One region of the Peribacillus suis genome, then DNA from elsewhere that is predicted to be linked to it. Evidence: riboswitches for the same ligand, from Rfam matches in the RefSeq annotation. Region 1 holds a riboswitch; each other region holds the start of a gene.
The links. A riboswitch is a leader RNA that binds a small molecule or an ion and turns the genes downstream of it on or off. The one in region 1 is predicted to bind S-adenosylmethionine.

Region 1 (3,138 bases):
ATCACTCCACGAACGAAGGCCATATTTGCCGAAACAATCGGCAACCCAAGCTTAAGGGTTCTTGATATCGAAAAAGTGGCGGAAATAGCCCACGAAGCAGGGATACCTCTTATCATCGATAACACTTTCGCAACGCCGTATCTGTGCCGACCAATAGACTTTGGGGCGGATATTGTCATCCATTCAGCTACAAAGTGGCTATTGGGTAACGGTACGACATTAGGGGGAGTCATCATCGACGGTGGTAAATTCGATTGGAATTCGCCTAATTATCCAGGCTTTACGGAACCTGACCCTAGTTATCATGGACTTGTCTATTCCGAAGCGGTAGGGCCTGCTGCCTTTATCACGAAAGCGCGTGTGCAATTGCTTCGGGATTTGGGACCGACGTTAAGTGCTCAAAGTGCATTCCAGTTCACGCTTGGCCTGGAAACGCTCCATGTCAGGATGAAGGAACACCTGTTGAATACGAGGACAGTCATTCAATACTTGGAGAACCATCCGGCAGTCTCATGGGTTTCTTATCCGGGTAACGATGATCATCCCGATAAAGCCCTTGTGGATAAATATTTGCCTAAGGGAGCCGGATCTGTGGTGACGTTTGGAATTAAGGGTGGACGTGAAGCAGGTTCCACACTCATCAATTCGGTAGAGTTATGGTCGCATGTCGCCAATGTCGGGGATGCTAAAAGCCTAATCATCCACCCAGCAAGTACAACTCACCAGCAATTGAATGATGCAGGACTGGTCAAGGCCGGTGTCAGCGCCGACCAGGTTCGCCTTTCAATCGGTATTGAAAATGTAGACGATTTACTTGAAGATCTAGAGCAAGCGATTGAAAAAGCGACGAATATCGTGTCAGTGAATTCTCAAAGAGTTTAATGGAGAAACAGGTACACCCTAGGATTTTACATTGCACTCCTTTTTTATCTGTGTTAAAATTTCAGACATAGTAAAGTGAATGTTAAGACAAAAAAGAATAGTCCATATATAGCTCTTATCAAGAGAGGTGGAGGGATGTGCCCGTTGAAACCCGGCAACCGACAAGGATTTTCCTTGGAAAGGTGCCAATTCACACAAAGCGTAGAGGCTTTGGGAGATGAGAGGAAGGCCTGCTTTTCCCTGCCTTTCTGCTCATGCAGAAGGGCTTTTTCTATTTTCTTTGAATCATAGAGGATAGATTCATCAGGAGGCCATAAAAATAAATCGACTAAATTCATAGGCTTAATTGGATAAAGAGGTGAGCATACATGATTACATTGTCAAACGTCAGTAAACTTTTTCGAACAGGAAAAGGAAATAGCGAAACGATTCATGCCGTGAATAGTGTGAATTTAGAAATAAATAAAGGCGAGATTTTCGGAGTCATCGGATACAGTGGGGCTGGCAAGAGTACGCTCATACGTATGCTGAATGGGTTGGAACGGCCTACTGAGGGCTCCGTGAACGTTGCGGGAAATGAAGTTTCAACAATTAAAGGGTCTAAGCTTCGTAAAGCCCGTCAAGAGATTAGCATGATTTTTCAGCATTTTAATCTCTTGTGGTCAAGGACCGTTCAAGAAAATATATCCTTTCCTCTGGAAATTGCGGGCATCTCCAAGCAAGAACGCATCAAGCGCGTCAATGAACTCATTAAGTTAGTTGGATTGGAAGGAAGAGAAAAAGCGTATCCATCGCAGCTAAGTGGTGGACAGAAGCAAAGGGTGGGAATAGCGAGGGCTCTTGCCAATAACCCGAAAGTGCTTTTGTGTGATGAGGCCACGTCCGCTCTAGATCCCCAGACAACCGATTCCATCCTGGAATTGCTTGTGGATATAAATCAACGCCTTGGTTTAACCATTGTCTTGATTACACATGAGATGCATGTCATTCGGAAGATTTGCAATCGAGTGGCTGTGATGGAAAGTGGACGGGTAGTCGAACAGGGAGCTGTCCTGGAAGTATTCAGAAACCCTAAAGAACAGATGACTAAGCGTTTTGTTCAGCAGGTGACAGAACCAGAAGAGACAAAAGAAACGATGGAGCATTTGTTTGAACGGTATCCAGCAGGAAAAGTGATTCAACTGACATTCGTGGGGGATCATGCAGAAAGCCCGTTGATCACAAAATTGGTACGTAATTTTGAGTTGGATGTGAACATTGTCCAGGGGAAAATATCACAAACGAGAAGCGGCTCATATGGAACATTGTTCATCCACCTTGATGGCAGTGAAGATGAAATGCTCCGCGCAATCGAATTCATAAAAGCACAGCAGGTAGGCGTGGAGGTGATTACTCATGCTTGAAGAATTATTGCCGAATGTAGATTGGGAAGACATCATAGAAGCGACGAAAGAAACGCTGTATATGACAAGTATTTCAGTTGTAGCGACCTTTTTTATAGGGATACTATTGGGGTTGCTTCTGTTTTTAACAGGCAAGGGGAATATGTGGGAGAATCGGGGCGTTAACGGTGTGTTAAGTGCTTTCGTTAATATTTTCCGTTCGATTCCATTCCTTATCTTGATTGTATTATTAATTCCGTTCACCAAATTACTTGTCGGTAGCATGATTGGTGAGAATGCGGCATTACCAGCACTCATTATCGGTGCAGCACCATTTTATGCGCGGATGGTCGAAATCGGCCTTCGTGAGATTGATAAAGGCGTGATTGAAGCGGCTAAATCAATGGGAGCCAAAACCAGCACCATCATTTATAAGGTCCTCCTTCCAGAATCGATGCCGGCCCTTATATCAGGCATCACGGTAACATCGATTGCATTGGTTGGATACACGGCAATGGCAGGTGTCATCGGGGCTGGTGGATTGGGTAACTTAGCCTATCTGGACGGTTATCAACGGAATCACAACGACGTTACCCTGGTAGCGACGATTGTCATATTAATTATTGTCTTCATCATACAGATTATCGGTGATGTGATTACTTCTAAATTGGATAAAAGATAAGGGGAGATGAAAAGGATGAAAAAGTTTTTAGGGATTGCATTCGTTCTAGTTTTATCAATTGCATTGGCGGCTTGCGGAACGGATAAAGAGAAAGATACAGGTAGTGGCGATGATACGAAGAAGTTAGTGGTGGGTGCATCGAATGTACCACATGCAGAGATTCTTGAAAAAGCGATTCCTCTTCTTAAAGAA
Region 2 (3,138 bases), 1.9 Mb from region 1:
CGGTGCCTATTCGAGTGAACCAGCTATCACGGAAAGCGGAAATTCATTAACAGTAAGGATCCCGCCAAATTATGAAGGGTATATTGAACCGTTTTCTACGTATGCAATGGAAAACTTCGGCAAAAAAATCGCGGCATTGCCACCATCTTCCCAGTACGGGAAAGACTGGGCGGAAAACCTACTACCACATTGGGAAAAGCAGGGTGGTAAAGTCGTGTATAATGCCTCAATTGATTTTTCTAAAGAAACGGATTTCTTCACGACTGTTACAAATGCTTTAAAAGAAAAGCCTGATGTCCTTTTCATCGGTGGGGCGTCGGAGCCTACGGCCAAGGTTGCAAAACAAGCAAGAGAACTAGGTTTTAAAGGCGGTTTCATTATCATGGACCAGGCGAAACTGGATCAAATGAAGCCAATTGCCGGTTCATACGAAACATTGGAAGGTTCGATTGGTGTGCTTCCGCTTATCGACTCCAATGAAGAAGCAGCACCGGCATTCATTGATAAATATAAAAAAATTTATAAGGAAGATGCCAGTTCTGAAGTGGGGTTGAATTACATTGCTATGTATGCCTTTGTGGAGGCAATGAAAGCGGCAGGAACAGTCGAGGATGTGAAAGCCATCCGTGAACATATGCAGGATGGGCTGACAAACACGGCACCTGAACAGAAAATTTACAATATACCTTCGATTGACGAAAATGGTGGATTCGCAGCAAAAGTCGTCGTCGGAGCGGTAGAAGATGGCAAAGTGGTACCCATCAGTGTAGAAGAGTAAAAGTGTCATGTGCTTTCACACTAGCTACCTTTAGGCCCCGAAAGCTAAAAAATAATGCATTCAACAAGTTTATAAAAATCTTTAATACTTTACCTTGCGAAAACTCTTAAAATGCTGTACTCTTATATTTGCTTTAAAAAAATGAATATTTCTTACTTCTTATCAAGAGAGACTGAGGGACTGGCCCGAAGATGTCTCGGCAGCAGACTTATTTAGAGTGCTGTGCCAAATCCAGCAGGCGATTGACCTGAAAGATAAGAGGAGTGTTTATAGATTAAAAGACCTCTTCTTGTAATAAAATGGAAGAGGTCTTTTTGTACTCATAGGATAGGAATCTGTTCTTGATGGTTTGTTACTATTTTATAATCATGCTTATATTAAAATGAAGGGATGCCGGAAAATTTAGAGAGTCCAAAAAGAGTATCCAATACCATGCAAAAATAATAAAGAGGTGTACATCATGAGTTTAGACAATAAAGGGAATCCATGGGCTTTAACGCCGTTTATCGTTTTTTTGATATTATTTATAGGTTCAGGTGTGATTACAAAAGATTTTTACACATTTCCAGTGATTGTTGCCATTGCCATTGCATCTGCTGTGGCACTGGCAATGAATCGAAAGGAATCATTCAATCACAAAGTAGAAATCTTTTGTAAAGGTGCCGGGGATTCAAATATTATGTTGATGGTTGTCATATTCCTATTGGCTGGGGCTTTTTCGGAAGTGGCAAATGGGATGGGAGCCGTAGCATCTACGGTGAATCTAGCACTTTCGATCGTTCCGCAAAATCTATTAATGGTGGGGTTATTTATTATCGCCTGCTTTATCTCATTATCTATGGGGACAAGTATGGGAACGATAGTGGCATTAGCACCAATTGGAGTAGGAATTAGTGAACAGACGGAGATTTCAGTTGCCCTTTCCATGGCTGCGGTCATTGGTGGCTCAATGTTCGGTGATAATCTTTCTTTCATTTCGGATACGACTATAGCAGCTGTACGTACACAGGGAACGAAAATGAAAGACAAATTCAAAGTGAACTTTTTTATTGTTTTACCTGCTGCGGTAATTACATGTGTTATCCTTGGTTTTCTGACGATGGGTGAACAAGCTACAATTTCTGGAGAAGCCTACAGTTGGGTCAAAATTCTACCTTACCTTTGTGTTCTAGTGGCAGCATTGGCGGGGATCAACGTATTCTTGGTTCTCTCTATCGGCATTGTCTTTGCTGGAATAATCGGTTTAGCGGATGGCAGTTATCATGCAATGGAGGTTATTCAAAAAGTAGGAGATGGAATGGCTGGGATGTATGAAATCTCCTTCTTAGCGATCTTGATTGCAGGCATGGTTTCGGTTATCAAACATAACGGCGGAATAGATTACCTACTGAACCTCGTGACGAAAAAAAGCAAATCAAAAAAAAGTGCTGAGTTCAGCATCGCGGGATTGGTTGCTTTAACGAATCTTTCAACGGCAAACAATACCATATCCATCATCATTGCTGGTCCACTTGCAAAAAATATTGCCGAAAAGTATGAAATTGATCCCAGGAAATCTGCCAGCTTACTAGATGTTTTCGCTTGTAGTATTCAAGGATTATTGCCATACGGGGCACAACTACTTTTAGCTGCCGGTGTTGCACACATCTCTCCTATCAGTATCCTACCCTATTCTTTCTATCCAGTCTTAATCGGGATTTCAGGAATCATAGCCATTTTAATAGGTTTTCCCGGGTTCTCGAAGAAGAAATAAAAATAGTATGGGTGGAAGAGTATCAATAAATCATGAATGTAAAATCATGAATGTTGGCCCTGGAGCATTGTCGCCAGGGCTTTTTTAGGGTAAGTGACTTCGAATGAAAAGTGTGGATGAAATCTTTAATTCTTTTATGTTCCAAAAAACTAATATCCTTCTTCAATAATATTAAAATAGTATAATTAAATACAATATACGGAGTCATCTTTATTCTTAAGTGTTTACTATTTTGCAAAAGCGGGAACTCTAAAGGTATTGTATTGAAATAATTAGAGGTGGGTTTGTTTAAAAATGGAGATAGTAGAAAAGTTTATTACTGAAACAAATGATTTATTATGGTCATCTATACTGATTATATTATTAATTGGAATGGGCATTTATTTTTCTTTTCGGACTAAATTCGTACAATTTAGAATGGTGAAAGAAATGATTAGGTTACTAGGGGAAGGTGCTACGGCAGATAAGAAAGGTGTATCATCGTTTCAGGCCTTTTGTATCAGCACGGCTTCCCGGGTAGGAACGGGGAATCTGGCAGGTGTGGCTATAGCCATCACAACGGGTGGTCCGGGAGCAGTTTTCTGGATGTGGTTAATCGCATTGATTG
Region 3 (3,138 bases), 1.5 Mb from region 1:
AAATGTTTTGTCGCCTGATAGACTTCTTCTATTTGTTCTACTGAATAAACTGGCTGTGTCAAAAACGAATGAGCACCGCAAGCGATTTTCTTTTCCATTCTCTGAACAGCCTTATCGAGATATTTCACATTTGGATTAAAAGCTGCGGAAATCTTGAAATTAGCCCGTTTCCCTAGACTTTGTCCGGAATAGGAGTAGCCCTCATTGAATTGCTTAACCAGACTTATCAAATCGAATGAAGATAAATCATAGACAGACGTTGCCCCCGGGAAATCACCAATCTTAGAAGGATCACCAGTGATAACTAAAACTTCATCCAGCCCGACTGTATGCAACCCCATTAAATGGGATTGCAATCCAATAAGATTTCGGTCCCTGCACGTAATATGGACCATCGGATTCACCCCTAATTCAGCCTTTAATAAATTGGCTAAGGTCGAATTCGATATCCTTGGTGAAGCAAGTGAATTATCAGCTAAAGTAATGGAATCCACCCCAGCTTTTTTCAAGGCTTCAGCTCCTGCCATAAACGTTTCGATTCCTAACTTTTTCGGTGGATCAAGCTCAACTAGGATCGTTCTATCCGTTTTTGCCTTTTCATGAAGAGCTAATTCTTGTTTTTGGTTATTCACTTCAATAATTTCTATATGTCGAGCTTTCGTAATTTTTTCCTTGACTGGCGCTAAAGTGCCAATCATTTCGTTCACAGCTTGTATATGTAGTGGTGTCGTACCACAGCAACCCCCTATAATGGTTGCTCCTTGTTTTCGTAATTCGAGTGCACTTGAACCGAAATATTCTGGTTCCGCTTTATAGACCAGTCTCCCATCCACATAATCTGGAAGACTTGCATTAGGATAGATGGCAATCGACGTCTGCATAGGCAATTTCACTTCTTCCAGTGCCCTTATCATATGATGGGGGCCCAGACGGCAATTCACCCCAACCACATCTGCACCTAGGTACTCTAGCTTTTGAAAAGCTTCATTCAAATGAAATCCATTTTGAAGATTTCCAAGTTCATGCATCGATACATTTGCAATAATCGGCAGGTCCGTTTCCTTTTTAGCAATTTGAAGTACCGTTTCAAGCTCTTCAAAATCATAGAATGTTTCAAGAAGAATTCCATCGGGATCTTCCAGAAGCAAACTGTATAATTGTTCTCGAAAACCCCGTTTTATTTCTTCTATACTTAAATCCGATTTACGTATACTACGCTGGGCCCCAATTGTACCAAAAACATAAGCCTTCCCTTTCGCTACTTGTTTAGCAATGCTGACTCCTTGGCGATTGATCCGACTGACTTCTTCCTCCAGCCCATACCGTTTCAATTTATTGAAATTGGCACCATATGTATTGGTTTGCAGAATATCTGCACCCGCTTCTAAATAGGCCCTATGTATAGACTCAATTTTATCAGGATTGGTGCAATTTATTTCCTCATAACATTGATCGATTCCATAGGAGTACAACAACGTACCCATCGCGCCGTCTCCAACTAGCATTCTTTCTTTCAATTCACTACGAAAATCCAATTAGTACACCCTCTCTTAAAAACACTATGGTTTTTGTCAGTTTCTATGAGTGTGAGAGTAAAGAAAAAAAACCTTCTCAAAGAAGAAGGCTTTTTTCGAAACATTCTCCTCATCTATCAAGCTCTGCTTGCTGGATTTAGCACCTTTGCCTAGGCTGGTTGCTGAGGTTTCATCGGGCCAGTCCCTTCACCTCTCTCGATAAGATTTATTAAGTTTAATTTTCTAAACATTTCAAAATTTATTTATATTTAATTTACATGAATCATCTGATAATTTCAAGAGTATATTTATCATTTTTTCATTTTCTTCAGACTTTTTAACGATACATCCTTTTAGAAAGCAAGGCTCCCCATTCTTCCGACAAGGATTCAATGGAAAGCAAGGACATTGCCCCCTCCTCCCCATCACGCTTATGAAGGATGACATCCGTTGCATAAAGTACCGTAACCTTATCTTGAAGCCGATCCAATAACACGATATCATCTTGTTGGCCAATTACCCCTTCTTGTATAACCCTAGCAAAATAGCCAGTTAGATTAGTGTCCATCACCAATTTCAAAAACTCTGGCTCTTTGTTAAAGTGGGAGATGGTCGAGCAAGGAATACGCCCCTGTGTAATCTGAATAACGGTCCCGCCAATGCTATAGATATCGCCTATAAACGTTTGACGTTCAGTCATTCCAGCAATCGTCAAATTCTCCCCAAATGCAGGGATGGAAAGCTGCTTATTGAATGTTCGATTCCATAAATCATAATGCTCAAAGGGATAAAAACATAGAGCACGGTCAGGCCCTCCATGGAACTTTCTGTTACCCACTCCATCCCTATCAATCCCTGATTTTGTTACGGTGATATAGTCGATGGCCTTCTTATCCATTGCCGTTTTGATCTTTACCCCCGAAAGCTCCTCCTCTTTTGGCATCCCAATTTGAAGAGACATGATTTTACGATTTTCCATTGGACATCTTCCATTTCTTTTAAATTTCCAGATTGCAATAAAGAAACATTCTTTATATTCAATCTATTCAATTATTTGATTATACCAAAAAAAAAGCAATAACCTCTTTACTAGGTATAAAATTCGATGTGAAAAGAGAATGATATAAAAATAATCCCTTTGTTTTAGTAATTTAGTTGCTATTTCCAAATTAATTATGATAGAATACGAACACAATATATAGTCGAAAAAGACAATCCGTCGCCTATATGTTGATTCACGATTAATTTCCTCATTGTCGCTCTTTAGGGGGCGAATTTTTTTGTCTCCTTTTAAAAAGGGTGGAAAACTGTATCCTTACTAATTATTTATACCTAACAAGTAACTACCAAATTGAACAGGAGATCTTCTTTTAATGAAAATTTATAGGTGCGATCATTACTTTCCTCACAGTGCACCACTTTTTTGATAATTTTGGTGATTTTCTTATGCCTTCATTTTCCCCTTAGCTTCTATTTTTTCGCCCCTTGTATTCCAGGTATCGTAACAGCCATGCCGATATCGTTAGCCAAGCAGCTCCGGCAACAAAACCTGCCACAACATCGCTCGGGTAATGCACCCCTAGATAAATGCGGCTCCATCCAATGACCAATGAAGCCAAAAAAG
Region 4 (3,138 bases), 210 kb from region 1:
GATACCATGATGAACGTTTCGGATTGCGTTCCATCAACTGCTGGATCCGCTTTGAAATTAGGTGCGGAAAGGATGGTGAATTCTGCTTCGTGCCCTCTTAGTTCTTCCTCATTCGGACGGATGAACAATGTATGAGCAAAAAGGTTGTGCCAAGCATATTCATTAACCACTCGGATAGGAAGGCGTGATGATTCGTCTGCTCCAGCAAAACCTTTGAAGACAAAGACTTCTTCTTTTGTCTTTAAGTAATCCACTACTTTACTATATAGTTTATTGAATACTTCCTCGGAAATGGGTTGGTTCACTGGGCCCCAGTCAATTTTGTCCTTTACAGAAGCTTCTTCCACAATATATTTATCTTTAGGTGAACGGCCCGTGTATTTGCCCGTTTCAGCTTTTACTGCGCCGGTTGAAGTTAAAACGCCTTCATTTCTGCTTAATACTTTTTCCACTAATTGAGGAACTGAGAGTTGAGTTTGCACATTATTTCCTGCTAATAATTGGTGTAACTCATTAACGTCAACAGAATTCATATATGAGATACCTTCCTTTGTTTAAGTTTTTATAATACAATTAGTATAACACATTGGATTAAATAGTCTATACTATTTAACTTTTTTTGTGAATGAAAATGGAATAGTCACATTAATCAATTATCTCACTTCGAGTGTAACCTTATGTATAGTGCGGGCATATACTTGCAGTGAGTCATCCTGGATGGATGTTTTTGAATCTGGTTGATTCGGGAGACGATCTGGATGAAGTGAATCTAGGATGTGAAAAACGATTGCTGCCACAAGTCTTTGTGAAGTCCCGTTTTAGGATTAGTGTACCTTTTCATTTATAATAGGAAGAAAAGAAGTGAACAACCATTTATGTATTTGAAAAAGGGATGAATATGGGGTTCGGATGGTATGTTCATTTTGTCTGATTTATCCATTGTAAGTCAATGGTCTTATCTTCTTAGTTTACACTCTTTAAGAATACTATTTATATTCCGGCTGTGCCAGATAAAAAGTTTTTTTATTTTTCATTGGGGAAAAATGTTCTATTTAGAAAAACATTGACAAATTCAGACTAAATACGATAGTATCTTAAATTGTACGGATTCTCTTATCCCGAGTTGGTGGAGGGACAGGCCCTTTGAAACCCAGCAACCTGCCATATTGAACTTGACTCCAAGGTCAATCGCCGAAAATAAAGCGATGAACCTTCAAGGAATAGTGGTGATGGTGCTAACCTGAGCAAGGTAAAAAACCCTTGAACGATAAGAGTGAAAGGATAGATGATAGAATTTTTAAACCTTTCCTCATTTGCCAGGGAAGGTTTTTGTGTTTTTATTCATTAATTCTGTGTCTATGATTGAAACTAATAAGGGAAACGAGTTCCGTAAAAGATCAGGCTCATGCCTACAACATACTAACTTCCAAGGAGGAAATAAGATGTCAAAGAAACGTCTATTTACTTCTGAATCTGTGACAGAAGGCCATCCGGATAAAATTTGTGATCAGATTTCAGATTCCATTTTAGATGCAATCCTAGCTAAGGATGCAAATGCGCGCGTTGCGTGTGAAACAAGTGTAACGACAGGTCTTGTACTTGTTGCTGGAGAAATTACAACATCTGCTTACGTGGATATCTCACGCATTGTCCGCGATACGATTGCAGGTATCGGGTACACTCGTGCGAAATATGGTTTCGATGCCGAGACTTGTGCCGTGCTAAGCTCGATCGATGAGCAGTCTGCTGATATTGCAGCGGGTGTTGATAAAGCATTGGAAGCACGTGAAGGTACGATGTCCGATGAGGAAATCGATGCTATCGGTGCAGGGGACCAAGGTCTTATGTTCGGATTCGCGTGCAATGAAACGGAAGAGCTTATGCCACTTCCCATTTCATTGGCTCATAAGCTATCATTTCGTCTTTCTCAAGTTCGTAAAGATGGCACGCTAAGTTATTTACGTCCTGATGGAAAAACGCAAGTAACGGTTGAATATGATGAAAATAACCTACCTGTACGTGTAGACACAATCGTCATCTCCACACAACATGATCCTGAAGTGACACTTGAACAAATTCAAGCCGACTTAAAAGAACATGTGATTAATGCGGTCGTACCGGCTGACTTAATCAATGAAGATACAAAATACTTCATCAACCCGACTGGCCGTTTTGTAATCGGCGGACCTCAAGGGGATGCTGGTCTTACTGGCCGTAAAATCATCGTTGATACGTACGGCGGATACGCTCGTCACGGCGGCGGTGCTTTCTCTGGTAAAGATGCAACAAAAGTGGACCGTTCTGCTGCATATGCCGCTCGTTACGTTGCGAAGAACATCGTAGCTGCTGGCCTGGCTGACAAAGCGGAAGTGCAATTGGCCTACGCAATCGGCGTGGCTAAGCCTGTATCCATCTCAATCGATACATTTGGAACGGGAACAGTAAGTGAAGAGGTGCTAGTGGAATTGGTAGAGGCGAATTTCGACCTACGTCCAGCTGGTATCATCAAGATGCTTGACCTACGTCGCCCAATCTACAAGCAAACAGCTGCATATGGTCACTTCGGCCGTACAGATGTTGATTTGCCTTGGGAGCGTACGGATAAAGCAGAAGCTTTAAAAACACAAGCTAAAGCGTAAATCATATGAGAAAAGGTGCCTTGCTTTAATGCAAGGCACCTTTTTTGATGGGCAAAAATAGGATTAAATATGGCTTCCTAGGGAATAATTCAAGGAATCCTATTTTTAGCTAAGCGTTTTTTTGTAATCATACGATTGGTGTTACTTTATTCGGTCAGCCTGTTTATAGAGTTGTCCTTTTTCAGCATATTCCCGGACAATGCGATCCATATCCTGGCGATCTTCCTCATTAATTTCACGAACGACTTTGGCCGGCCTTCCAAAGGCTAAGGTGTTCGGCGGGATAACCTTTCCTTGGGGGACAAGGCTCCCTGCGCCGATGAAGGCACCTTCACCGATTTCCGCTCCATCAAGGATGATCGAACCCATGCCGATGAGGGCTCTCTTTCGAATTTTGCAGCTATGTAGAATGACTTGGTGGCCAATGGTCACTTCATCTTCGATTATCAGTGGGTTATTGGGACTTTGATGAAGTACGCTGTTATCTTGTACGCTTACT

Region 2: it holds a riboswitch for S-adenosylmethionine, as region 1 does, so the genes downstream of both, AC503W_RS09315 (Na+/H+ antiporter NhaC family protein) here and AC503W_RS18605 (methionine ABC transporter ATP-binding protein) in region 1, are expected to answer to the same signal.
Region 3: it holds a riboswitch for S-adenosylmethionine, as region 1 does, so the genes downstream of both, AC503W_RS11135 (bifunctional homocysteine S-methyltransferase/methylenetetrahydrofolate reductase) here and AC503W_RS18605 (methionine ABC transporter ATP-binding protein) in region 1, are expected to answer to the same signal.
Region 4: it holds a riboswitch for S-adenosylmethionine, as region 1 does, so the genes downstream of both, metK (methionine adenosyltransferase) here and AC503W_RS18605 (methionine ABC transporter ATP-binding protein) in region 1, are expected to answer to the same signal.

The regions. Positions count from the first base shown of each region.
Region 1 covers NZ_CM182019.1:3,776,445-3,779,582, reverse strand. The annotation lists gene AC503W_RS18610 (O-acetylhomoserine aminocarboxypropyltransferase/cysteine synthase family protein) at 1-882, shown strand, start outside; SAM riboswitch class I at 995-1,106, shown strand; gene AC503W_RS18605 (methionine ABC transporter ATP-binding protein) at 1,251-2,285, shown strand; gene AC503W_RS18600 (methionine ABC transporter permease) at 2,278-2,946, shown strand; gene AC503W_RS18595 (MetQ/NlpA family ABC transporter substrate-binding protein) at 2,962-3,138, shown strand, end outside.
Region 2 covers NZ_CM182019.1:1,897,027-1,900,164, forward strand. The annotation lists gene AC503W_RS09310 (ABC transporter substrate-binding protein) at 1-778, shown strand, start outside; SAM riboswitch class I at 935-1,039, shown strand; gene AC503W_RS09315 (Na+/H+ antiporter NhaC family protein) at 1,239-2,531, shown strand; gene AC503W_RS09320 (alanine/glycine:cation symporter family protein) at 2,826-3,138, shown strand, end outside.
Region 3 covers NZ_CM182019.1:2,300,119-2,303,256, forward strand. The annotation lists gene AC503W_RS11135 (bifunctional homocysteine S-methyltransferase/methylenetetrahydrofolate reductase) at 1-1,535, opposite strand, end outside; SAM riboswitch class I at 1,642-1,740, opposite strand; gene AC503W_RS11140 (MOSC domain-containing protein) at 1,852-2,493, opposite strand; gene AC503W_RS11145 (phosphatase PAP2 family protein) at 2,978-3,138, opposite strand, start outside.
Region 4 covers NZ_CM182019.1:3,571,282-3,574,419, reverse strand. The annotation lists gene pckA (phosphoenolpyruvate carboxykinase (ATP)) at 1-533, opposite strand, end outside; SAM riboswitch class I at 1,111-1,274, shown strand; gene metK (methionine adenosyltransferase) at 1,443-2,639, shown strand; gene AC503W_RS17440 (gamma carbonic anhydrase) at 2,781-3,138, opposite strand, start outside.